DNA from 4 places in the Pseudomonas sp. IT-P12 genome. Region 1 is predicted to be linked to each of the others. Evidence: predicted binding sites of a transcription regulator. Region 1 holds the regulator's gene; each other region holds the start of a gene.
The links. The regulator FliA, encoded in region 1, starts transcription of late flagellar genes. The targets are predictions, from matches to a motif close to CTAAAGTTTNNNNNNNNNNNGCCGNTAA.

Region 2: a site for FliA is predicted at 2,085-2,112, ahead of ACM6IM_RS11600 (methyl-accepting chemotaxis protein). Genes of this name have one in related genera too.
Region 3: a site for FliA is predicted at 4,468-4,495, ahead of flgM (flagellar biosynthesis anti-sigma factor FlgM). Genes of this name have one in related genera too.
Region 4: a site for FliA is predicted at 1,311-1,338, ahead of ACM6IM_RS08250 (methyl-accepting chemotaxis protein). Genes of this name have one in related genera too.

The regions. Positions count from the first base shown of each region.
Region 1 covers NZ_CATKPY010000021.1:875,941-881,649, forward strand. Annotated here, with positions in the region: gene ACM6IM_RS13035 (chemotaxis protein CheA) at 1-841, opposite strand, end outside; gene ACM6IM_RS13040 (protein phosphatase CheZ) at 895-1,683, opposite strand; gene ACM6IM_RS13045 (chemotaxis response regulator CheY) at 1,706-2,077, opposite strand; gene fliA (RNA polymerase sigma factor FliA) at 2,245-2,985, opposite strand; gene fleN (flagellar synthesis regulator FleN) at 2,982-3,812, opposite strand; gene flhF (flagellar biosynthesis protein FlhF) at 3,926-5,254, opposite strand; gene flhA (flagellar biosynthesis protein FlhA) at 5,266-5,709, opposite strand, start outside.
Region 2 covers NZ_CATKPY010000021.1:561,369-567,077, forward strand. Annotated here, with positions in the region: gene acnA (aconitate hydratase AcnA) at 1-1,021, shown strand, start outside; gene ACM6IM_RS11595 (type II CAAX prenyl endopeptidase Rce1 family protein) at 1,248-2,039, shown strand; gene ACM6IM_RS11600 (methyl-accepting chemotaxis protein) at 2,145-3,710, shown strand; gene ACM6IM_RS11605 (alpha/beta family hydrolase) at 3,897-4,583, opposite strand; gene ccoN (cytochrome-c oxidase, cbb3-type subunit I) at 4,680-5,709, shown strand, end outside.
Region 3 covers NZ_CATKPY010000027.1:127,082-132,790, forward strand. Annotated here, with positions in the region: gene flgD (flagellar hook assembly protein FlgD) at 1-496, opposite strand, end outside; gene flgC (flagellar basal body rod protein FlgC) at 512-955, opposite strand; gene flgB (flagellar basal body rod protein FlgB) at 959-1,366, opposite strand; gene cheR (protein-glutamate O-methyltransferase CheR) at 1,723-2,550, opposite strand; gene ACM6IM_RS27450 (chemotaxis protein CheV) at 2,597-3,529, opposite strand; gene flgA (flagellar basal body P-ring formation chaperone FlgA) at 3,611-4,372, shown strand; gene flgM (flagellar biosynthesis anti-sigma factor FlgM) at 4,532-4,855, shown strand; gene ACM6IM_RS27465 (flagella synthesis protein FlgN) at 4,904-5,371, shown strand; gene ACM6IM_RS27470 (flagellar brake protein) at 5,464-5,709, shown strand, end outside.
Region 4 covers NZ_CATKPY010000011.1:1,143,123-1,148,831, forward strand. Annotated here, with positions in the region: gene ACM6IM_RS08240 (DUF1294 domain-containing protein) at 1-343, opposite strand, end outside; gene ACM6IM_RS08245 (undecaprenyl-diphosphate phosphatase) at 340-1,170, opposite strand; gene ACM6IM_RS08250 (methyl-accepting chemotaxis protein) at 1,467-3,101, shown strand; gene pnuC (nicotinamide riboside transporter PnuC) at 3,269-3,832, shown strand; gene ACM6IM_RS08260 (AAA family ATPase) at 3,829-4,353, shown strand; gene ACM6IM_RS08265 (hypothetical protein) at 4,684-5,121, shown strand; gene ACM6IM_RS08270 (adhesin) at 5,123-5,695, shown strand.

The sequences.
Region 1 (5,709 bases):
TGCCCGCCGCGGCGGCACTTGGCGCAGCCGAGGCCGGGACCGACGCGATGGCCGACTCCAGTGCGTCGACCGCAAAGTTGCCCTTGCCGTGCAACTGATCGAGCAATGCCTCGAATTCGTCGTCGGTAATGTCGGAGCTGTCGCCCGGCTCTTTCGGCGCGGCGGCGGCCGGAGCGGCTGGCGCTGCGCCCACCGCGTCGGCGGCGAACTGGCCCTTGCCGTGGAGCTGGTCGAGCAGCGACTCGAACTCGGCATCGGTGATTTCATCACTGGCCGCGTCGGACGCTGCGACCGGAGCAGCTGCCGGTGCCTCGGCCTCGGCCTTGACGGCGTTCAGCGAGTCCAGCAGTTGTTCGAATTCGTTATCGGTAATATCGCCCGACTCGGCTTCGGCGGCCGCTGCCTGTGGCGCTTCCACCACGTCGGCCACCGGCGCGGCCTGATCGGCCGATTGCGGCTCGGCCAGACGCGCCAGGGCGGCGAGCAATTCAGGTGTGGCAGCCGTGATCGGGCTGCGATCGCGGACTTCGCCGAACATGCTGTTCACCGAGTCCAGCGCTTCGAGAACCACGTCCATCAATTCCGAGTCGACGCGGCGCTCACCCTTGCGCAGGATGTCGAACACGTTCTCGGCGATGTGACAGCACTCCACCAGCTCATTGAGCTGAAGGAAGCCGGCGCCCCCTTTTACAGTGTGAAAACCGCGAAAAATTGCATTGAGCAAGTCCGCATCATCAGGTCGGCTTTCCAGCTCGACCAGCTGTTCGGACAGTTGCTCTAGAATCTCGCCGGCCTCAACCAGGAAATCCTGAAGGATCTCTTCATCGGCGCCGAAGCTCATTAAGGGTGTGCTCCTACAGGTCTAAAAACCCAAAAACCTAAAATGCCTGAATGTTAAAAGCCCAGGCTGGATAGCAAATCGTCCACGTCGTCCTGACCGGACACAACGTCTTCTCTTTTATCGGCATGAATCTGTGGACCTTCACCCTGAGAGAGATGTTTTTGTGGATCTTTTTCTGCAAGCATTGCTTCACGGTCATGTTCGATGCCCGCAAAGCGGTCCACCTGACTGGCCATGAGCACGAGCTTGAGCAGGTTGGCTTCAACTTCAGTGACCAATTGCGTGACACGCTTGATCACCTGGCCGGTGAGGTCCTGGTAATCCTGCGCGAGCAGGATGTCGTTGAGGTTGCTCGACACCGCCCGATTGTCCGTGCTGCTGCGTGCCAGAAAACCGTCGACACGCCGTGCCAGCTCGCGGAACTCCTCGGCCCCGACCTCGCGACGCATGAAGCGCCCCCAGTCGGTGCTCAGCGCCTGGGCTTCATCGCCCAGGCTGTTGACCAGGGGCGTTGAGCTCTCGACCAGGTCCATGGTGCGATTGGCAGCGGCCTCTGTCAGCTTGACAACATACCCCAGGCGTTCGGTGGCATCCGTGATCTGGGACACTTCCTCGGCTTGCGGCATGTTCGGATCGATCTGGAAATTGACGATCGCGCTATGCAACTCGCGGGTGAGCTTGCCCACTTCCTGATACAGGCCGCGGTCACGGGTCTGATTGAGCTCATGGATCAGTTGCACCGCGTCGCCGAACTTGCCTTTTTCAAGGCTTTCGACCAGTTCGACCGCATGTTTTTTCAGGGTCGACTCAAAGTCGCCCTGTGAAGATTCTTTGTGGTCCATAGCTCCCCCGTGGCGCCGTGACTCAACCGATGCGTTCGAAAATCTTCTCGATTTTTTCTTTCAACGCCTGGGCCGTGAAGGGTTTGACCACATAACCGTTTACACCGGCCTGGGCCGCTTCGATGATCTGCTCGCGCTTGGCTTCAGCCGTCACCATCAGTACCGGCAGGTGCTTGAGCTTTTCGTCGGCGCGCACGTGGCGCAGCAGATCGATACCGGTCATGCCGGGCATGTTCCAGTCGGTGACCAGAAAGTCGATGCTTCCGCTGTTGAGAACCGGAATGGCGGTGGTGCCATCGTCAGCCTCGACCGTGTTGGTGAACCCAAGGTCACGCAACAGGTTCTTGATGATCCGCCGCATCGTTGAGAAGTCATCAACGATGAGGATTTTCATGTTCTTGTCCAATTCGACCTCCAAGCAGTCTTAAACGCGCCCAGCACCTGGACGCGCCATTTCAATCAATTCGGCAGAGCACTCAATGACTGTCTGGAGCACAACAGATCGAGACCGGCGTGGTTCAACACCACACCAGCCACGTTCGCAGTGTCCCCACACTGCCTTCAGCGCGCTCGCCACTCCCCCAAACGCCCCCGCAAACGGGCCGCGCACTGGCTGTGTAACTGGCTGACCCGAGATTCACTGACCCCCAGGACTTCACCGATTTCCTTGAGATTCAACTCTTCGTCGTAGTACAGCGCCAACACCAGTCGCTCGCGCTCCGGCAAATTGGCAATCGCGTCCGCCAACGCCGCCTGGAAGCGTTCATCTTCCAGGTCGCGTGACGGCTCGAGATGAGCACTCGCGCCATCCTCGTGCAGCCCTTCGTGTTCGCCGTCCTGCAACAGATCGTCGAAACTGAATAACCGGCTGCCCAGGGTGTCGTTCAAAATCCCGTAATAATCGTCGAGACTCAATTGGAGTTCGGCCGCAACCTCGTGATCTTTAGCGTCACGGCCGGTTTTAGCTTCAATCGAGCGAATCGCGTCGCTGACCATGCGGGTATTGCGGTGGACCGAACGTGGCGCCCAGTCCCCCTTGCGCACTTCATCAAGCATGGCGCCGCGGATTCGAATGCCCGCGTACGTCTCGAAACTGGCGCCTTTGCTGGCGTCGTATTTGGTCGATACTTCCAGCAGGCCGATCATGCCGGCCTGGATCAGGTCTTCGACCTGGACACTGGCCGGCAGACGCGCCAGCAAGTGGTAGGCAATGCGTTTGACCAGTGGCGCGTAACGCTCGATCAGCTCGTACTGCGCGTCACGCGCCGACTTCTTGTAGAGGTTGTAACCGCTGGCTGTCATAGCACGGGTCCTGCCGTTTGTTGCACGAGGCGCTCGACGAAAAACTCCAGGTGCCCACGCGGATTGGCGGGCAGCGGCCAGGTATCGACCTTTTGTGCGATGGCCTTGAAGGCCAGGGAGCACTTGGAACGCGGGAAGGCTTCGTAGACGGCGCGCTGCTTCTGGACGGCCTTGCGCACGCTTTCGTCGTAGGGCACCGCGCCGACGTATTGTAAGGCGACGTCCAGGAAGCGATCCGTGACCTTCGTCAACTTGGCGAACAGGTTGCGCCCTTCCTGCGGGCTCTGGGCCATGTTGGCCAGGACGCGGAAGCGGTTCATGCCGTAGTCGCGGTTCAACAGTTTGATCAGCGCGTAGGCATCGGTGATGGAGGTCGGCTCGTCACAGACCACCAGCAGCACTTCCTGCGCGGCGCGAACGAAGCTGACTACCGAGTCACCAATACCCGCAGCGGTGTCGATCACCAGCACGTCGAGGTTGTCACCGATATCGCTGAACGCCTGGATCAGGCCGGCATGCTGGGCCGGGCTCAGGTGCACCATGCTCTGGGTGCCGGACGCTGCCGGGACGATGCGGATGCCACCGGGCCCCTGCAACAATACGTCACGCAGCTCACAGCGGCCTTCGATCACGTCGGCCAGCGTGCGTTTGGGTGTCAGGCCCAGCAGAACGTCGACGTTTGCCAGCCCCAGGTCGGCGTCCAGCAGCATGACGCGCCGGCCAAGCTCAGCCAGGGCCAGGGACAAGTTCACTGACACGTTAGTCTTCCCGACGCCACCTTTGCCGCCGGTCACCGCGATCACCTGTACGGGATGCATGCTGCCCATGTTATTTCTTTACCTTGTCTTGCATAGACGGAGGCCACATTACTGGCTGCGCGTTCGTAAACGGAACAATGCCTGGCAGACCATCGATGTAGGTACAAAAAATGTTCATTACCTCAGCCGACCTGCTTGGTCGGGCTGTGGTAGATATCAGCGAACATGTCAGCCATGGCTTCTTCGCTGGGTTCTTCCTGCATTTGCACGCTGACGGCGCGACTGACCAGTTGATGACGACGCGGCAGATGCAGGTCATCCGGAATCCGCGGGCCATCGGTCAGGTAAGCCACCGGCAACTCATGACTGATTGCCAGGCTCAACACCTCGCCCAGACTTGCCGTTTCATCCAGTTTAGTCAGGATGCAGCCAGCGAGCCCGCAGCGCTTGTAACTGTGATAAGCAGCCGTTAGAACCTGTTTCTGGCTGGTGGTTGCCAACACCAGGTAATTTTTTGCCCGGATGCCACGACCGGCCAGGCTTTCAAGCTGCATGCGCAGGGCCGGATCGCTGGCCTGCAGGCCTGCGGTATCGATCAGCACCACGCGCTTGCGCAGCAGGGGATCCAGCGCCTGCACCAGGGACTGGCCCGGATCGACGTGGGTCACCGACACATTGAGAATCCGCCCAAGGGTCTTGAGTTGCTCCTGAGCGCCGATGCGGTAGCTGTCCATGCTGACCAGCGCAATGCTCTGCGCGCCGTACTTGAGCACGTAACGGGCAGCCAGCTTGGCCAGCGTGGTGGTCTTGCCCATGCCGGCCGGACCGACCATGGCAATCACACCCCCTTCTTCCAGCGGCTCGACTTCCGGCGTGCTGATCATCCGAGCCAGGTGTGCCAGCAACATGCGCCAGGCCTGGCGAGGCTCCTCGACGTCGGAAATCAACGCCAGCAGGTCGCGGGACAACGGACCGGACAAACCGATGCGCTGCAGGCGACGCCAGAGGTTGGCCTGTGCCGGGGCATTGCCCTGCATCTGGCTCCAGGCCAGCGAGCCGAGCTGGACTTCCATCAGCTCGCGCAGGCTGTTGAGCTCGAAACGCATCGATTCCAATGCCCGCGGATCCACGCCGGCAGGCGCCGGTGCCGGGGCAGGTGCCGCACGGCGCGGCTCGGTGTAGGTCGGCTCGATCAGTGGCTCGGCAGCGGTGAGCGGCAGGCCGGCGAACAGTTGGCGATTGGTCGACTTGTCGCTCTCGCCCTCGTTGCGCAGGCTCAACTCGGCCTGGGCGTTGACGATCCGCGACTGGGTCTTGCGCAGCTCATCCTCGAGTTCCATGTTCGGAACGCGCGGGGCCAGCGCCGACAGCTTGTAATCCAGGGCTGCCGTGAGCTCGACACCACCGGCGATCCGGCGGTTGCCGATGATGGCGGCATCAGCGCCCAGCTCATCACGAACCAGTTTCATGGCCTGGCGCATATCGGCGGCGAAAAAACGCTTAACTTGCATAAACCACTACCTCAGCCATTGGGCCCTACTGTCGCAACGATGGTCACTTGCTTGTTGTCAGGGATTTCCTGGTAAGCCAACACGTGCAAACCGGGAACTGCCAGGCGGCCGAATCGCGACAGCATCGCGCGGACCGGACCCGCCACCAGCAGGATGACCGGTTGACCTTGCATTTCCTGACGCTGCGCCGCTTCGATCAACGACCGCTGCAGCTTCTCAGCCATGCTTGGCTCCAGCAAAACGCCCTCTTCCGAGCCTTGTCCTGCCTTCTGCAGACTATTGAGCAAAATTTGTTCCAACCTGGGCTCCAGAGTGATAACTGGCAGCTCGGACTCAGTCCCTACAATGCTTTGGACGATTGCGCGGGATACGCCAACGCGCACGGCGGCCACCAGCGCGGCAGTATCTTGACTCTTGGCGGCATTGTTCGCGATGGCTTCGGCAATGCTGCGGAT
Region 2 (5,709 bases), 310 kb from region 1:
CGTCGCCTACGCGCTGGCCGGCACGGTGCGCATCGATATCAGCAGCGAACCCTTGGGCGAAGACAAGGACGGCAACCTGGTCTACCTGCGGGACATCTGGCCAAGTACCCAGGAAATCGCCGACGCGGTGAACCAGGTCAACACAGCGATGTTCCACAAGGAATATGCCGAGGTGTTTGCCGGCGACGAACAATGGCAGGCGATCGAGGTACCCCAGGCGGCGACCTATGTCTGGCAGGATGATTCGACCTACATCCAGCACCCGCCGTTCTTCGACGACATCGGCGGCCCGCCGCCAGTGGTCAGGGACGTCACGGGTGCCCGGGTCCTCGCGCTGCTGGGCGACTCGGTGACCACCGACCACATCTCGCCCGCCGGCAACATCAAGTCCGACAGTCCGGCAGGGCACTACCTGCGGGAGAAAGGGGTGGAACCGCGCGACTTCAACTCCTATGGTTCCCGGCGCGGCAACCATGAAGTGATGATGCGCGGCACCTTCGCCAACATCCGCATTCGCAACGAGATGCTCGGCGGCGAGGAAGGTGGCAACACCCTTTACATCCCGACCGGGGAACGGATGGCGATCTACGACGCGGCCATGCGCTACCAGGCCAGCGGCACACCGCTGGTGGTCATTGCCGGTCAGGAATACGGGACCGGCTCCAGTCGCGACTGGGCTGCCAAGGGCACCAATCTGCTCGGGGTCAAGGCGGTCATCGCCGAAAGCTTCGAGCGCATCCACCGCTCCAACCTGGTGGGCATGGGCGTGCTGCCGCTGCAATTCAAGCTCGATCAAAACCGCAAGAGCCTGAACCTGACCGGCAAGGAAACCCTGGACATCCTTGGCCTGACCGGTGTCGAGCTGACCCCGCGCATGAACCTGACGCTGGTCATCACCCGAGAGAACGGCAGCCGCGAGAAGATCGAAGTGCTGTGCCGAATCGACACCTTGAATGAAGTCGAGTACTTCAAGTCAGGGGGGATCCTGCATTACGTACTGCGGCAATTGATTGCGTCTTGAGCAACGCCTGACGCCTGCACCGCCTTCGGGCGGTGTTTTTGTTTGCAGAGTCCCTATAATCGCCGCGCTTAACTGCCGAACGGTGATCCTCTGTGGGAGCGGGCTTGCTCGCGAAGGCGGATCGTCAGCCGACATCGACATTGACAGGAATACCGCTTTCGCGAGCAAGCCCGCTCCCACAATGTGGACTGCGCCGATTGCATCGCTACACCCACAAGGACACCCAATGCCCGCCCTGCCCTGGAGCTACCTTCTATTACTTTCCCTGGGTTACGGCCTGGCCCTGACGTATGGCCAGCTCGGCTGGCTGTCGGGGATTTCCTTGGCGTTGCTACTGATCGCCTGGTTCGCCGTACGCCAGCAACAACTGCGTTTGGGCCGCCAACTCGGGCACGCCCTGTTCATCTTCATGGCCCTCGCGCTGGCACTGCACTGGCTTCCCGGCTTCTACAACGGTCGCGGCATCAATCCGCAGCGCCTGACCGATGATGCGGTGCCGTTTTCCATGTACCTGAACCTGGACAAACCGCTGATCGGCTTCTGGCTGCTGCTGGTCTGCCCATGGATCGTTGGCCGGCGCTCACTGCGCCTGTCAGCGTACGCCACGGTGATGGGTCTGGCCGTGAGCGCCGTGCTGGCGCTGGGCGGTGCCGTGTCGCTGGGCGTGATCGAATGGGCCCCGAAATGGCCTGACCAGGCCTGGCTGTGGTTGTTCAACAACCTGTTGCTGGTGACGCTGGTGGAGGAAGCGCTGTTTCGCGGTTACATCCAGGGAGGGCTTGCCCGGGCGTTCAAACACCTGCCGCAAGGCGAACACCTGGCCCTGCTACTCGCGGCGTTGCTGTTTGGCCTGGCTCACTTGAGCGCGGGCTGGCAATGGGTGTTGCTGTCCGCCCTGGCGGGCATCGGCTACGGCCTGGCCTACCGCTTCGGCGGATTGGGGGCGGCCATTGCCACGCACTTCGGTTTGAACCTGCTGCATTTCGGCCTGTTCACCTACCCGATGCTGGCCGGCTGACGCAACGGTCACTTTGCGACGCACTGCCAAATATCAAAATATAATTTCAATTAATCGCTGGCGTTGCCGACAACCAGTGAAAGCCTTGCGGACAAAAAAAAAGCCATGCGTAACAACCAGCCCATTACTCAGAGCGAACGGACGTTCCCGGCTCAACAACGGTTGATTTCCACGACCGATACCAAGGGCGTCATCACCTACTGCAACGACGCGTTCGTCGACATCAGCGGGTATTCCCGTGATGAATTGATCCGTGCCCCCCACAACCTGGTCCGTCACCCCGACGTACCGGCCGCCGTGTTCGCCCACATGTGGGGCACGCTGAAACAGGGCCTGCCCTGGATGGGCATTGTCAAAAACCGCTGCAAAAGCGGTGACTACTACTGGGTCAACGCCTACGTCACGCCAGTCTATGAAGGCAATCAGGTCATCGGTTACGAGTCGGTACGGGTCAAACCCACCGCCGAACAGATCCAGCGCGCCAAAGCGCTTTACCAGCGCATCAACCAGGGCAAGTCGGCGATTCCATCCTCCGATAAATGGTTGCCGGTGCTGCAGGACTGGGTGCCGTTCATCCTGGTCAGCCAACTGAGCTTCATGATCGGCGCCTCGCTCAACTCCCAGTGGGGTTTTGCTCTGGCCGCCGGCCTTTCCGTGCCCCTGGGGCTGCTGGGGCTGAGCTGGCAACAGCGCGGCCTCAAGCGCTTGCTGCGCCTGGCCGAACAGACCACGTCCGATCCGCTGATCGCGCAGATGTACACCGACAGCCGTGGCGCACAGGCGCGCCTGGAGATGTCGATCCTCAGCCAGGAAGCACGCCTGCGAACCTGTCTGACCCGCCTGCAGGACACCGCCGAACACCTGACCGAGCAGGCCAGGCAATCCGACTCGCTGGCCCATGACAGTTCCACCGGCCTGGAGCGCCAGCGCGTCGAGACCGAGCAGGTGGCCACGGCGGTCAATCAGATGGCCGCCACCACTCAGGAAGTGGCCAGCCACGTACAGCGCACCGCCGACGCCACTCAGGAAGCCAATCGTCTGACCGGTCGTGGTCGCGACATTGCCGGGGAAACCCGCGATGCGATTCAGCGCCTGTCGGAGGTCGTGGGTGAAACCGGCCTGACCGTGACGCAACTGGCCAAGGACAGCGACGAAATCGGTGGCGTGGTCGATGTGATCAAGGGCATCGCCGACCAGACCAACCTGCTGGCGCTGAACGCGGCCATCGAAGCGGCGCGTGCGGGTGAGATGGGGCGCGGGTTCGCGGTGGTGGCAGACGAAGTCCGCCAACTGGCGCAGCGCACCAGCGAGTCCACCGGGCAGATCCACGCCCTGATCGCCAAGCTGCAACAAACCGCCAACTCCGCCGTGCAGACCATGGACGCTGGCCATCGTCAGGCCGAGGAAGGTGTGGCGCGGGTCCTGGAAGCAGATCAGGCACTGGTCGGGATCAGCGAGGCGGTGGCCAACATCACCGACATGACCACCCAGATCGCCGCCGCGACCGAAGAGCAAAGCTCGGTGGCCGAGGAAATCAGCCGCAACATCAGCAACATCTCACACCTGGCAGACCAGACCTCGGAACAGGCCCAGAACTCGGCGTTGCTCAGTGAAGAACTGATCAAGACCGCGAACACCCAGTATTCGCTGGTGGAGCGGTTCAACCGCTGAGGGTTGCTGTCAGTGACAAACCCGGACGGTGAAAACCTCCGGGTTTTTTATTGCCATTCTGAAAAGGTGAAGGCCTGAAGGTTGCCATCGCGAGCAGGCTCGCTCCCACAATGGTTCTGTGTTGACCGCAAATCCCCTGTGGGAGCGAGCCTGCTCGCGAAGAGGTGCCGGAAAGGCCTGCATGCCTCACCGCAGAAACGCAGCCACCCTCGCCGCCGCCGTCGCCAAATGCTGCTCATGGGTCAACCCGGAGGCCTTCAACGGCTTCAAATCATGGTCCCCCGCGGCCAGCCAGCCGATCTCGATGCCCGGTGACAGCGCATACCCCTCGACCCCCTCGCGATTGCCCAGCGCATCGCGCTCGCCCTGGACAATCAACGTGCGCGTCTTCAAGCCCGCCAGGTGATCGACCCGCGGCTTCTCGGGCTTGCCCACCGCGTAAAACGGATAACCCAGGCACACCAGCGCATCGGCTCCCAGCTCATCGGCCAAAAGACTGGCCATTCGACCGCCCATGGACTTGCCGCCGATGGCCAGGCGCCCGGCGACATGGCGTCGCACCACGGCATACACCTCACGCCAGCACTCCAGGAGTTTTGGCGCCGGGTTCGGCGGACGTTTACCGCCATCGACCCGACGCTGCGCCATGTAGGGAAACTCGAAGCGCACCACGTTGACGCCCCGTGCGGCGAGGCGCGCAGCCATGTCGTTCATCCAGTCGCTGTCCATCGGCGCACCGGCGCCATGGGCGAGTATCAGGGTCACCGGCTGCGCCGAATCCGTTGAAGAGGCCGCATTCCACAACCATCCATGTTCGTGCAGGCACCGCGCCCATTGATCCCCGTCAATACTGGCCTTGTGCTCTTTGTCCATGCTTGCCTCGCTTTTAGTCTGCCTATAACTCCAGTCGAAGGGTGCGTCTGCCTTGCGCGAACGTCTTTCCTTGGGCTGAACCGTGGATGGGGAACCATGAACACTTCTATCAGTACCGCCTACAACTACAAGGTGGTCCGCCAATTCGCCATTATGACGGTGGTGTGGGGCATCGTCGGCATGGGGCTCGGGGTTTTTCTCGCGGCTCAATTGGTCTGGCCCGAACTCAACTTCAACTTGCCGTGGACCAGTTTCGGGCGTTTGCGCCCACTGCACACCAACGCGGTGATCTTCGCCTTCGGCGGCTGCGCCCTGTTCGCCAGTTCGTTCTATTCGGTGCAGCGCACCTGCCAGACACAACTGTTTGCACCGAAAATCGCTGCATTCTGCTTTTGGGGCTGGCAACTGGTGATCCTGCTGGCGGCGATCAGCCTGCCACTGGGCTACACCAGTTCCAAGGAATACGCCGAACTGGAATGGCCGATCGACATCCTGATCACCATCGTCTGGGTTGCCTACGCCATCGTGTTCTTCGGCACGATCATGAAGCGCAACACCAAGCACATCTATGTCGGTAACTGGTTCTTCGGCGGGTTCATCCTCACCGTGGCCATCCTGCACATCGTCAACAACCTTGAGTTGCCGGTGAGCCTCACCAAGTCCTACTCGCTGTATGCCGGTGCAACCGACGCCATGGTCCAGTGGTGGTACGGCCACAACGCCGTGGGCTTCTTCCTGACCGCCGGCTTCCTGGGGATGATGTACTACTTCGTGCCGAAACAGGCCGAGCGTCCGGTGTATTCCTATCGCCTGTCGATCGTGCACTTCTGGGCACTGATCACCCTCTACATCTGGGCCGGTCCGCATCACCTGCACTACACCGCGCTGCCGGACTGGGCGCAGTCGCTGGGCATGGTGATGTCGCTGATTCTGCTGGCACCGAGCTGGGGCGGGATGATCAACGGCATGATGACCCTGTCGGGTGCCTGGCATAAGTTGCGAAGCGACCCGATCCTGCGCTTCCTCGTGGTGTCGCTGGCGTTCTACGGCATGTCGACCTTCGAAGGTCCGATGATGGCGATCAAGACCGTCAACGCCCTCTCCCACTACACCGACTGGACCATCG
Region 3 (5,709 bases), on a different contig from region 1:
TCTGGCTGCCCAGGTCGATGGTGCGGATCACCTTGCCATCGGCATCGGTGATCTTGACCTTGACCGGATCGGCCGCCGCCGGTACGGCGACGGTGCCGGTGAAACTCTTGGAGGTGTCGACCACCGCCTTGTCGCCCGGTGCGATGACCGAACGGCCCACCAGCGACGACGCCTGCAACGCCTGGGACGAGCTCAGGCTGCCCGCCAGGTTGGTCGCCAGGCCGCCGACGGTGTCGTTGAGCGTGGTGATGCCTTCCAGGCTGCTGAATTGCGCCAACTGGGCAACGAACTCGCCGTTGTCCTGAGGCTCCAGCGGGTTCTGGTTTTTCAGCTGGGTCACCAGCAACTGGAGGAACGCGTCCTTGCCCAGGGCTTTTTTGCCGGCGGCACTGTTGGTGGCGGCTGCCAGGCCGTCGGCGCTGGTGTTGGTCTTGACCGAAGAGTTGGCCAGGATGTCGTTCAGACTCAGGCCGCTGGTGGTATCAGTAACACTCATCTGCGTCGCCCCTTATCACTGACCGAGGGTCAGGACCTTCTGCATCATGGCTTTGGCGGTGTTCATCATTTCCGCGTTGGTCTGGAACGAACGGCTGGCGGAAATCATGTCGGCCATTTCTTCCACGACGTTGACGTTCGGGTAGTAGACATAACCCTTGGCGTCGGCCGCCGGATGATTCGGTTCGTAGCGAGCTTCCAGGTTGCTCTGGTCCTCGACCACGCCCAGCACCTGCACGCCCTGGCCTGCCGCGTCCTGGTTCTGGAACAGCGAATCGCTGCCGCCACTCTGGCCGCCCTGGAACATGGTGGCGAACACCGGGTGACGCGCGCGGTAGGTCTGGTCGATGCTCGACGAGACGGTTTCGGCGTTGGCGATGTTCGAGGCCACGGTGTTCAAACGGGTGGTCTGGGCGCTCATGCCGCTACCGGCAATGTTGAAAACGCTGGCTAGCGACATGACTTATTCTCCACGCAGGGCTGAAACCAGCCCTTTGAATTTGCTGTTGAGCAGAGTGAAACTGGCCTGGAAGTTGACCGAGTTTTCCGCGTAGTTCGACTGCTCCAGCTGGGCGTCGACGGTGTTCTGGTCGATCGACGGCTGCATCGGCGTGCGGTACATCAGCGACTCGTCGCCATTGCCCAGGCCTTCGGCTTCGATATGACGGCTGTTGGTCCTGTTCAAGGCGAAAGTACCGTTCTTGGCCTTCTCGCTCTGCTCGGTGAGCACTTTCGAGAAGTCCAGGTCCCGAGCCTTGTAGTTCGGGGTGTCGGCGTTGGCGATGTTGTTGGCCAGGACTTCGGCACGCTGGGCGCGGAAGCCCAGGGCTTGTTCGTGGATACCGAGCGCTTTATCGAAGCTGATGCTCATGTCGGGAAACCTTCGGGTGACCTGATTTTTCGTACGATGGAGATAGCAAGCGCCGTGCCAACTCATCAAGCCCCCTGTTTCCGGGGCTTTGCGTGCGCTGCCCCGACGGCAATGCCAGAAAAGCGGCAACGGGTTTCCGCCGTCTGCCGCTTTTCTGCCGCTTTCTGACAGACACCTTCCTTGTGGGAGCGGGCTTGCTCGCGATGGCGGTGGGTCAGCCAAGATTGCTTTACCTGACTCACCGCTTTCGCGAGCAAGCCCGCTCCCACAGGGGGGGTGCCTGGCAGGAGAAAAACCACGCATAAAAAAACGGGAGCCCCTGAGGACTCCCGTTTTTTTTGCTCGACAGACACCCGTCACTTCGCCTGGTAGATGATCCCCGGGCTGCACTGGACCATCTGATAATGATCCGGCAGACCATTCAGCGCTTCGGAAGCACCGAGGAACAGGTAACCGCCAGGCTTGAGCGTGCTGTGGATGCGCAACAGGATGTCTTTCTTCACCTCGGCGGAAAAGTAGATCAATACGTTGCGGCAGAACACGATGTCGAACTTGCCGAGGCTCGCGTAACTGTCCAGCAGGTTGAAGGCGCGGAACTCCACCCGGCTCTTGATCGGCGCCTTGACCGCCCAGCGCCCGGGACCTTTCGGGTCGAAATAGCGTTGCAGGCGTTCCGGCGACAAACCTCGTCCGATCGCCAGGCTGTCGTATTCGCCGGTCTTGCAGTTGATCAGCATGGAACCCGACAGGTCGGTGGCAACGATCTGCACCCCCATTTTCAACTGCCCCAGGTTGACCCGCTCGAACTCGTCGATGGCCATCGACAGCGAATACGGTTCCTGCCCCGACGAACAGGCTGCCGACCAGATGCGCAACCGCTGGCCGGGAGCCGCCTTGATCGCCTCCGGCAGCACCTTGTTCTTCAACACTTCAAACGGATAGGTGTCACGAAACCACAGGGTTTCGTTGGTCGTCATGGCATCGACCACCATTTCGCGCAAACCGCTGCGCGGCTGGCTCTGGATGCGCTGAACCAGCTCACCCAGGGACTTGATGCCTTGCTGCTCCATCAGTTTGTTGAGACGGCTCGAGACGAGGTACTGCTTGTTTTCACCCAGCAAGATGCCACAGGCTTTTTCCAGGAAGACCCGGAACTGTTCGAAATCCAAATTACCCGTAGACAATGATGCCGCCTCTTAAATCGTGTGAACCGCCAGGGGCAACAGGCCCCTAGCTGATATCTGCTGCTTTGATCCGGTCAACCACCCGGGATGCCAGGTCGTCAGGACGGAATTTGGCCAGGAAGTCATCGGCACCGACCTTCTTGACCATCGCCTGATTGAACACACCCGACAATGAAGTATGCAGGATGATGTGAAGCTTTTGCATGCGTGGGTCGTTGCGGATCTCGGCCGTCAGGGTATACCCGTCCATTTCCGGCATCTCGATGTCGGAAATCATCATCAGGAATTCCTCTTCCGGCTTCTTGCCCTCGTCGACCAGCTTGCGCAGGTAGTCCAGCGCTTGCCGCCCGTCGTTCAACGCCACCACTTCGACACCGACCGTCTGCAGGCAACGTGTCACCTGCTTGCGCGCCACCGAGGAATCATCAACGGTCAACACCCGCAACGATAACGCCTTGTGCTGGGTCTCGTGATCGACCACACCGACGGAAATCGCTTCCGGTGTCGGCGACACTTCCGCCAGCACTTTCTCGACGTCGATGATTTCGACCAACTGATTGTCGACCCGAGTCACAGCGGTCAGGTAATGATCGCGTCCGGTGCCCTTGGGCGGCGGATGGATCTCTTCCCAGTTCATGTTGACGATGCGCTCCACCGAGCGCACCAGGAAACCCTGGGTCTTGGTGTTGTACTCCGTGATGATGACGAAGGGATTGCTTTGATCTTTCAACGCTCCGGAACCGGTCGCCATCGCCAGATCGAGGATCGGAATGGTCGCCCCCCGGATATTTGCCACACCGCACACCACAGGACTGGACTTGGGCATCAGGGTCAGCGCGGGGCATTGCAGCACCTCGCGAACCTTGAACACATTGATCCCGTACAGCTGCTGGCCGTCAAGACGGAACAACAACAGCTCCAGGCGATTCTGCCCCACCAGTTGCGTGCGCTGGTTCACCGAATCCATTACACCCGCCATGCACTGACTCCTACACCAACGCTAGTTGTGTTGCGACGCACATTCATCACTAAACGGCACGGCGCTTGCTTTTTAACTCTTATGAACACAGAACCGACATTTTTCCGACGCCTGACATCCACCGCCCGCAGATTGCTCTGCGGGATGTCGGCCGCCTGCCTGTTCAACGCTGGCACCCCTGCCCTTGCTGACGAAGTTACCTTGCCTGACATGCTTATCGGCGTCACTCAGGGCTTTCTTGAATTCACCGTAGAGGACTACCTGGCCACCAGTCAAACGGAAGGTCGCTACGAAATCCAGGTCAACAAGCTCGATCCACGCCTGCGCATGCCCATGTGCGACAAGGAATTGACAGCCTCCCTCGAGAGCCCGGCCAAGCCGCTGGGCCGGGTAACGGTCAAGGTTCGCTGCGAAGGCAGTTCCCCGTGGACGGTGTTCGTACCCGCTCAAGTCCGCCTGTTCCGCGACGTCGTGACCACCACCCGTCCCTTGCGTCGGGCCGACATTGTCGAGCCTGCCGACGTGATTCTGCGCGAGCGAGACATCAGCGTGATCACCCAGGGCTACCTGACGACCCCGGACCAGGCGATCGGGCAGCGACTGACCCGACCAATGGTCGCCGACCAGGTGATTACCCTGGTCAATCTCGAACAGACGGAAGTCATTCGCAAGGGCGATCAGGTGGTGATTACCGCCCGCAGCGGCACGCTGAGCGTACGAATGCCCGGCGAAGCGCTGTCCAACGGCGGCATGAACGAACAGATTCGCGTGAAAAACCTCAACTCTCGACGGGTCATCAAGGCGCAAGTGACCGCGCCAGGGCAGGTGGAAGTGGCCATGTAGGGACCTGAAGAGGTGGCATTGCCCCGGGCTGTTCCCTAAACTGTGGCGCAGGCAGCAGACGTGCTGGCGCTTGCGGGCTCATTGATAAAATGAGTCTAAAGTTTTCACAGGGATGGCCGAAAACATGGCAAGCGTCCAAATACTCAGAGGTTTTTTACCATGGTCATCGATTTCAGCCGTTTGAACAGCTCCTCGCCACTGACGGGCAGTACACGTACCAGTGCCGCCAAGGACACCGCCGAAGCCGGCCAGTCCGCAGCGCTGAATACCCCGGCCGAACAGGCCACCGTTAAAAGCGGGGAATCGGTACACCTCAGCAATGAGGCTCAGCAGTTGCAACAGGTCACTGACAAGCTGCGCGATCAGCCTGCCGTCGACAAAGCCCGCGTGGCGGAGTTGAAAGCAGCGATTGCCGATGGCAGCTATAAAGTCGACAGCAACCGTGTAGCCAGCAAACTGCTTAACTTCGAAGCCCAGCGCTAGGCCTCGGCCTGCGCCAGGCTTTTGGACGCTTAAAACCCAAGGCCAGCCATGCACGACACTAATTTATTGCAACTGATCAACGACGACTTTGCTCCCGCTCAATACTTGCTGGAGTTACTGCAAACCGAGTCCATCGCCTTGCACGGTCGTGACATGCCACTGCTCGAAGACATTCTGGCGCAGAAGCAGGCAATGATCATTCTGCTCGAACAGCATGGCCGCAAGCGCAGTGAAATCCTCGCCAGTCTGAACCTGCCAATCAATCGCAGCGGACTGGAGCAATTGGCCAGCCAATCGAGTGTCGGCACGCAACTGCTGGAGCAGAGCGATGCCCTGACCGCTCTTCTAGCCCAATGCCAGGCGGCGAATGCCAATAATGGCCAGTCGATTCTGGTTCAGCAGGCCGCCACGGCCAACCAGCTGAAAATCCTCACAGGCGGCGAACCGCCAGCACTTTATGATGCACGCGGATCAACCGCGAAGCTTGCGAAGCCGCGTCCGCTCAGTCAGGCTTGAGCCTGCAAATGCTCACGCCCTATCAAGACTCGCAACATGCTGGCAATATACTGGCCAGCCGTAGTCATATTTTGTCTGGAGATTGATTAACCGTGTCCAATGCCTTAAACGCGGAAGATGCCCCGCAACCACCCAAGGTGCTTAGCACGCCTTTGGAGATCTCCGGCAACCTGCGCCAATTGCAAGACAGCCATGATCCGCTGATCATCACTTTCCACGAACGCACCCAGCGCTTCCAGAGCTATCTGGTCGACGTTGATCGCGAACGCGGCACGATCAAGCTCGACGAAATGATCCCGCGCGACGGCGAACGCTTCATGCTGGCCGGCGAACCGTTC
Region 4 (5,709 bases), on a different contig from region 1:
CCTGGAACGACACTTTGCGCGTCTTGTGCCGAAACACCTGCTGGGCCAGGAAGGCGCCGGGCCAGCCACCGGCGAGTTCCACCGCGTGCAGGACATTTTCCGGCGTACGCCAGCGGTCGCTGCGGGCCTTGCGTTTGTCGCTCCAGTAAAGGAAGAACGCAAGGACGCTGACGAGGCCGTAGGCCGCCAGCGGTATCCACGAAATGCCCTTCAGCCCGAAGGACAACGAGCCGAACAGCGGCAGCGCGCACACCACCGCGAACACCACCAGCTTCAACCGCAGGTGCTGCAGCGGACCTGCCGAGGGGCGTCCGGGCGGGCGGCGCGCGCGGCCATCACTCATGACTGGGCAGCGCTCCAATCGACCCAACCGAACTGCCAGGTGGCCAGGATCACCAGGCCAAAGGCGATGCGGTACCAGGCAAACACCGCATAGCTGTGGCTGGCGATGAACTTCAGCAAGCCCCTGACGGCAATCATCGCGAAGATGAACGCGGTGACGAAACCGATGGCGAACACCGGCAGGTCAGCCGGCTCGAACAGATGACGGTACTTGAAGCCCGAATACACGGCGGCCGCGACCATGGTCGGCATGGCCAGGAAAAACGAGAACTCGGTGGCGGTCTTGCGCGACAGGCCGAACAGCAAGCCACCAATGATGGTGGCGCCGGACCGCGAAGTACCGGGAATCATCGCCAGGCATTGGGCAAACCCGACTTTCAAGGCGTCTTGCCAGGTGATCTCGTCGACGGTGTCGGCGTGCACCTGGTGCTGACGCTTTTCTGCCCACAACATGATGATCCCGCCCACGACCAGCGCCGCTGCCACCGTGATCGGGTTGAACAGGTAATGGTGGATCAGATCGGAAAAGATCACCCCCAGCACCACCGCAGGCATGAAGGCCACCAGCAGGTTGACGGTAAACCGTCGGGCGCCGGGTTGCGTCGGCAGGCCGGTGACCACATCCAGAATCTTGCGGCGAAACTCCCACACCACCGCCAGGATCGCCCCCAACTGGATAATGATGTTGAACGCGATGGCCCGCTCTCCCCCGAAATCGAGCAGGTCGGCCACGATGATCTGGTGGCCGGTGCTGGATATCGGCAAGAACTCCGTCAGCCCTTCCACAACCCCAAGTATCAATGCCTGCAAGGCAGTCCAGAAATCCATCAATCCCCCAGGAAGCGATGCGCGACGGCATGCTTCGATAGTATTTATTGCAAAACGTTGACTGTAATCAGCGCGGTTGGAAGTCCGCGCGCACAGAATCGCGACGGAGCCGTAAAAAATCCGTGAAAAATCAGCTTGAATTCAGGTTTTTCCGTGCGGGGCCGAAATCCTATCAGACAAGCCTCGATAACGCTGCCTCGTTATTGGACTTGGGTCGGATATGCCCGATCGACAAAGTGTGATGGGATTCTGGCGATCATTTATTACAAGAAGAAAAACACCGGAGTGACAGTGCTATGAACAGCTTGCGCAGTATGTCGATCAGCCGCCGCTTGTGGCTCATCTTGGTCGTAGCCGTCATGATGCTCTTGACGCTCGGCGTGTTGATGCTCAAGCAGATTCACGATGACCTGTATCACGCCAAGGCGCAGAAAACCCAACACGTCGTGCAGACCGCAAGCGGTATTCTGACGTACTACCACGGCCTGGAAACCGCCGGCACACTCACCCGCGAAGCCGCACAGAAGCAAGCGTTGAGCGCCGTTCGCGGCCTGCGTTATGACCAGAACGAGTATTTCTGGATCAACGACCTCACGCCCGTGATGATCATGCACCCGGTCAACCAAAAGCTGGACGGCCAGAACCTTTCAGCCATCCGCGATCCCGACGGGTTTGCCGTCTTCAATGAAATGGTGGCTTTGGCCAAGGCCAAGGGCGCCGGTGCGATCGACTATCGCTGGCCGAAGCCCGGTGCCAGCGATCCCGTGGAGAAAACCTCCTACGTCAAACTGTTCGAACCCTGGGGCTGGGTGATCGGTTCGGGCGTGTACATCGACGACACCCAGGCCGAATTCATGGCCCAAGTGTGGAAAGCTTCAGGCGTCGGGCTGGGGATTGCCGCCATCATGGCGTTGCTGGTGATCCTGATCGCCCGCAGCATCGTGCGGCCCCTCCAGGAGACCGTGAATGCCATGGCCAACATTGCCAGCGGCGAAAGCGACCTGACCCGCAGCCTCGACACCCACGGCCAGGACGAAGTCACACAACTGGCCCATCACTTCAATGCCTTTACCGCCAAACTGCGCGGCGTGATCAGTCAGTTGCAGGTTTCCGCCAGTGCCCTGGGCCAGTCGTCCAGCGAACTGGGCAACGATGCCGCCCAGGCCCAACAACGCAGCCAGCAGCAGTCCCAGCAGATGGAATTGGTGGCCACCGCGATCAATGAGGTCACCTACGGCGTACAGGATGTGGCGAAGAACGCCGAGCAGGCCGCGAGCGAGATGCGCGATGCCGAATCCCAGGCGCAACAGGGCCAGGTCAACATCGACAGCAGCCTGGAACAGATCGACAAGTTGTCGTCCACCATCGATCAGGCCGTGGAGGTCATCCGCACCCTCGCGACCGAGAGCACCCAGATCGGCAGCGTGCTGGAGGTGATCCGCTCCATCGCCGAGCAGACCAACCTGCTGGCGCTCAACGCCGCCATCGAGGCTGCCCGGGCGGGCGAACAAGGACGTGGATTTGCCGTCGTGGCCGACGAAGTACGCCTGCTGGCACAGCGCACGCAGAAGTCCACTGCTGAAATCCAGTCGATGATCGAACGTCTGCAAAGCCATTCCGAAGCAGCGGTCAAAGTCATTGGCGACAGCAGCCGTGCTTCCCAGTTGACCATCGAGCAAGCCGGCCTGGCCGGTGCGAGCCTGAACGCCATCGGCCAGGCATTGCGCAACCTCAACGGCCTGAACACTTCCATCGCCAGCGCGACCCTGCAACAGGCCCACGTGGTCGAGGACATCAATCAGAACGTCACCCAGGCAGCCGGCTTGTCCCACAGCACTGCAGCGGCGGCAGAACAGTCGAGCGTGGCCAGCGTTCGGCTCAAGGACCTGAGCGAGCAATTGAACGGGCTGCTCAAGCAGTTCCGGGTGTAAACAGCGCACGGTAACGGCACGTTCAACAGTGGGAACGGGCCTGCTCGCGATGAGGCAGGCACCGGCAGCATAGGCGCCTGACCCTCCGCCATCGCGAGCAGGCTCGCTCCCACCTGCCGCTGCCGGTACAATCCGCCTCCCTCTCTTTTGCCTCCAGGGTTCCCTACATGTCCGGGCTTGAACTGTTTGCCGCCACCCTCGGCGTGATCGCCGTCTGGCTGACGGTCAGACAGAACCCCTGGTGCTGGCCGATCGGCCTGATCATGGTGCTGCTCTACAGCTGGATCTTTTACGAGGTGAAGCTGTATTCGGACATGCTGCTGCAAGTGATCTACGCCGCGCTGCAACTCTACGGCTGGTGGCAGTGGACCCGCGCCGGCCACGAGCATCAGGGGCGTGATGTCAGCCGGCTGGGCGCGCGGGCGCTGGCGACCGGCCTGACCCTCGGCGCGATGGGCAGTCTGTTGCTGGGAGCGGCCATGGCCCACTGGACCGACGCAGCCCAACCCTGGCTCGATGCCGCCCTCACCGCCTTCAGCCTGGTGGCGCAATTCTGGATGGCGCAAAAGCGCTTGCAGTGTTGGCCGCTGTGGATCGTCCTGGATTGTATTTTCGTCGGCCTGTTCATCTATAAGGGGATGTACCTGACGGCCGCCCTGTATGGCGTTTTCACCGTGCTGGCCATTCAAGGCTGGCGTACCTGGCGCAGCGACCCGCTGCTGTGCCCATGAAAGTCTTGGTGCTGACAGGGCCGGAATCGAGCGGCAAAAGCTGGCTTGCGGGTGAGATTCACGCCAATTTTGGCGGCATAGTGGTCGAAGAATACGTTCGGTATTTTATCGAGAGACACGCCCGCGAAACCTGCTACGATGATATTGCATCAATAGCACATGGCCAGCTGGCCTGGGAGGATGAGGCACGGGCCAAACGACCCTCACTGCTGACTCTCGACACCCATCTGCTGAGCAACATCCTGTGGAGTCGCACGCTGTTCGGCGACTGCCCCGACTGGATCGAGCGAGCCTTGCGAGAGCGGCATTATGACCTGCATCTGCTGTTGAGCCCTGAAACCGTGGACTGGCATGACGACGGGCAGCGCTGCCAACCGCAACTGGCCGAACGCCAGGCATTTTTCCAGGCCGGCCGCCAATGGCTGGACCTTCACCGGCAGCCCTATCAGGTGCTGCAAGGCGACTGGAAAGAGCGCAAGGACGCAGCCTTCGATGCTGTGAAGCGCTTGCTCAAGACCTGAGCCGGACGCCCCATCCGCGCAAAAGCGTCCATTCCTGTAACACACGCCCCTACGCAAACCCGCGAATCAGAGCCTTCAAGGCGTTTCAGCGAAGATTTGTTGCGCCGCTGATACAGCCGGCCTGCATCGACCTTGGCGAGCAATACCGCCCGTATTGACGAGGTCTCCCCGCACCTTTGTCTCAACGACGTTACATACGTTCCTCCCTCTCTCGAATTACTAAATACAACCTCTTGTTTTCAAAAGAAAAACCAAACTCGGCACAGCTTCTGCTCTCTCCTTCGCAACGCTCGTTCGGGCCAGCGATCCAACTACAGAAGGAATTGCGCCGTGGGGAAGTTTGATAGAGGCATCTTCAGCCTGCTGCTGGCCGGATGCGCACTGGGCTCGACCCTCAGCCTGACTGCCCAGGCTGACAACGGCATCATCGTGATCAAACGTGACGTACAACCACGCATGGCCACCCGGGCACCGGTGGCTCCCGACCCGAACCCCACGACCGTCAACGCCAACCCTTCCCAGTATGTTCTGCAGCAAACCAATGAACTGAGCGACGGCGACTTCGCCAACGTCGCCAGCGGTGCAGGCATCACCCGCCTGGTCAACCTGGGCGCCAACAACATGGGCGGCAACATCAGCACGCAGAACCAGTTGGCCAATCAACCCGCCGGACGTTCGACCGGGGCTGGCAACGGCATCGCCAACATGGTCAATTCCAGCGTCCAGCAAGGCATGGGTGCTCTGAAAATCATCACGGGAGACCGTTGAGATGAATCGCACGCTGCTGATCCTGTCCCTGCTTTGCAGTGCATCGACCTTTGCCCAATCCCCGGTCGTCGACGACGCCAGCATCGACAATTCGGGGACGCGCTACCAGGGCAACTTCGCGGTCAACCAGGCGGCCGGTGATCTACAGCAACAGGCCAACGCCCGGGCCATTGCCATTGGCCACGACGCCAACGCCACGACGCAGATTCGCCAACGGCTGCAATCGCAAATGAACCCCGGGATCGATGCCCGGGCCAGCATCCAGGGCAACTCCTTCAGCAACGGCAACGGTGTACTGGGCGTCAACCAGAGCGCCGGGGCCAGCACTCAACAAGCCAACGCACTGCACATCACCATCAGTGCCCAGCCACAAAGTCTCGACGACAGCGTCCTCATGCAACAGAACGTGGCGCTGCTCAACAACTCCGGTCCAACTGACTCCACACCAGGCTCTCGCCAGGTCGCTACCAGCGACCAGGCGTTCACCGGGAGCCGTGGAGTCATTCAGTTGAACCAGAGCGCAGGGGTGGGAAACCGAATGGCCAACACCTTCAGCGTACGGGTCGCGGATTGACCCCAACAGGTAAA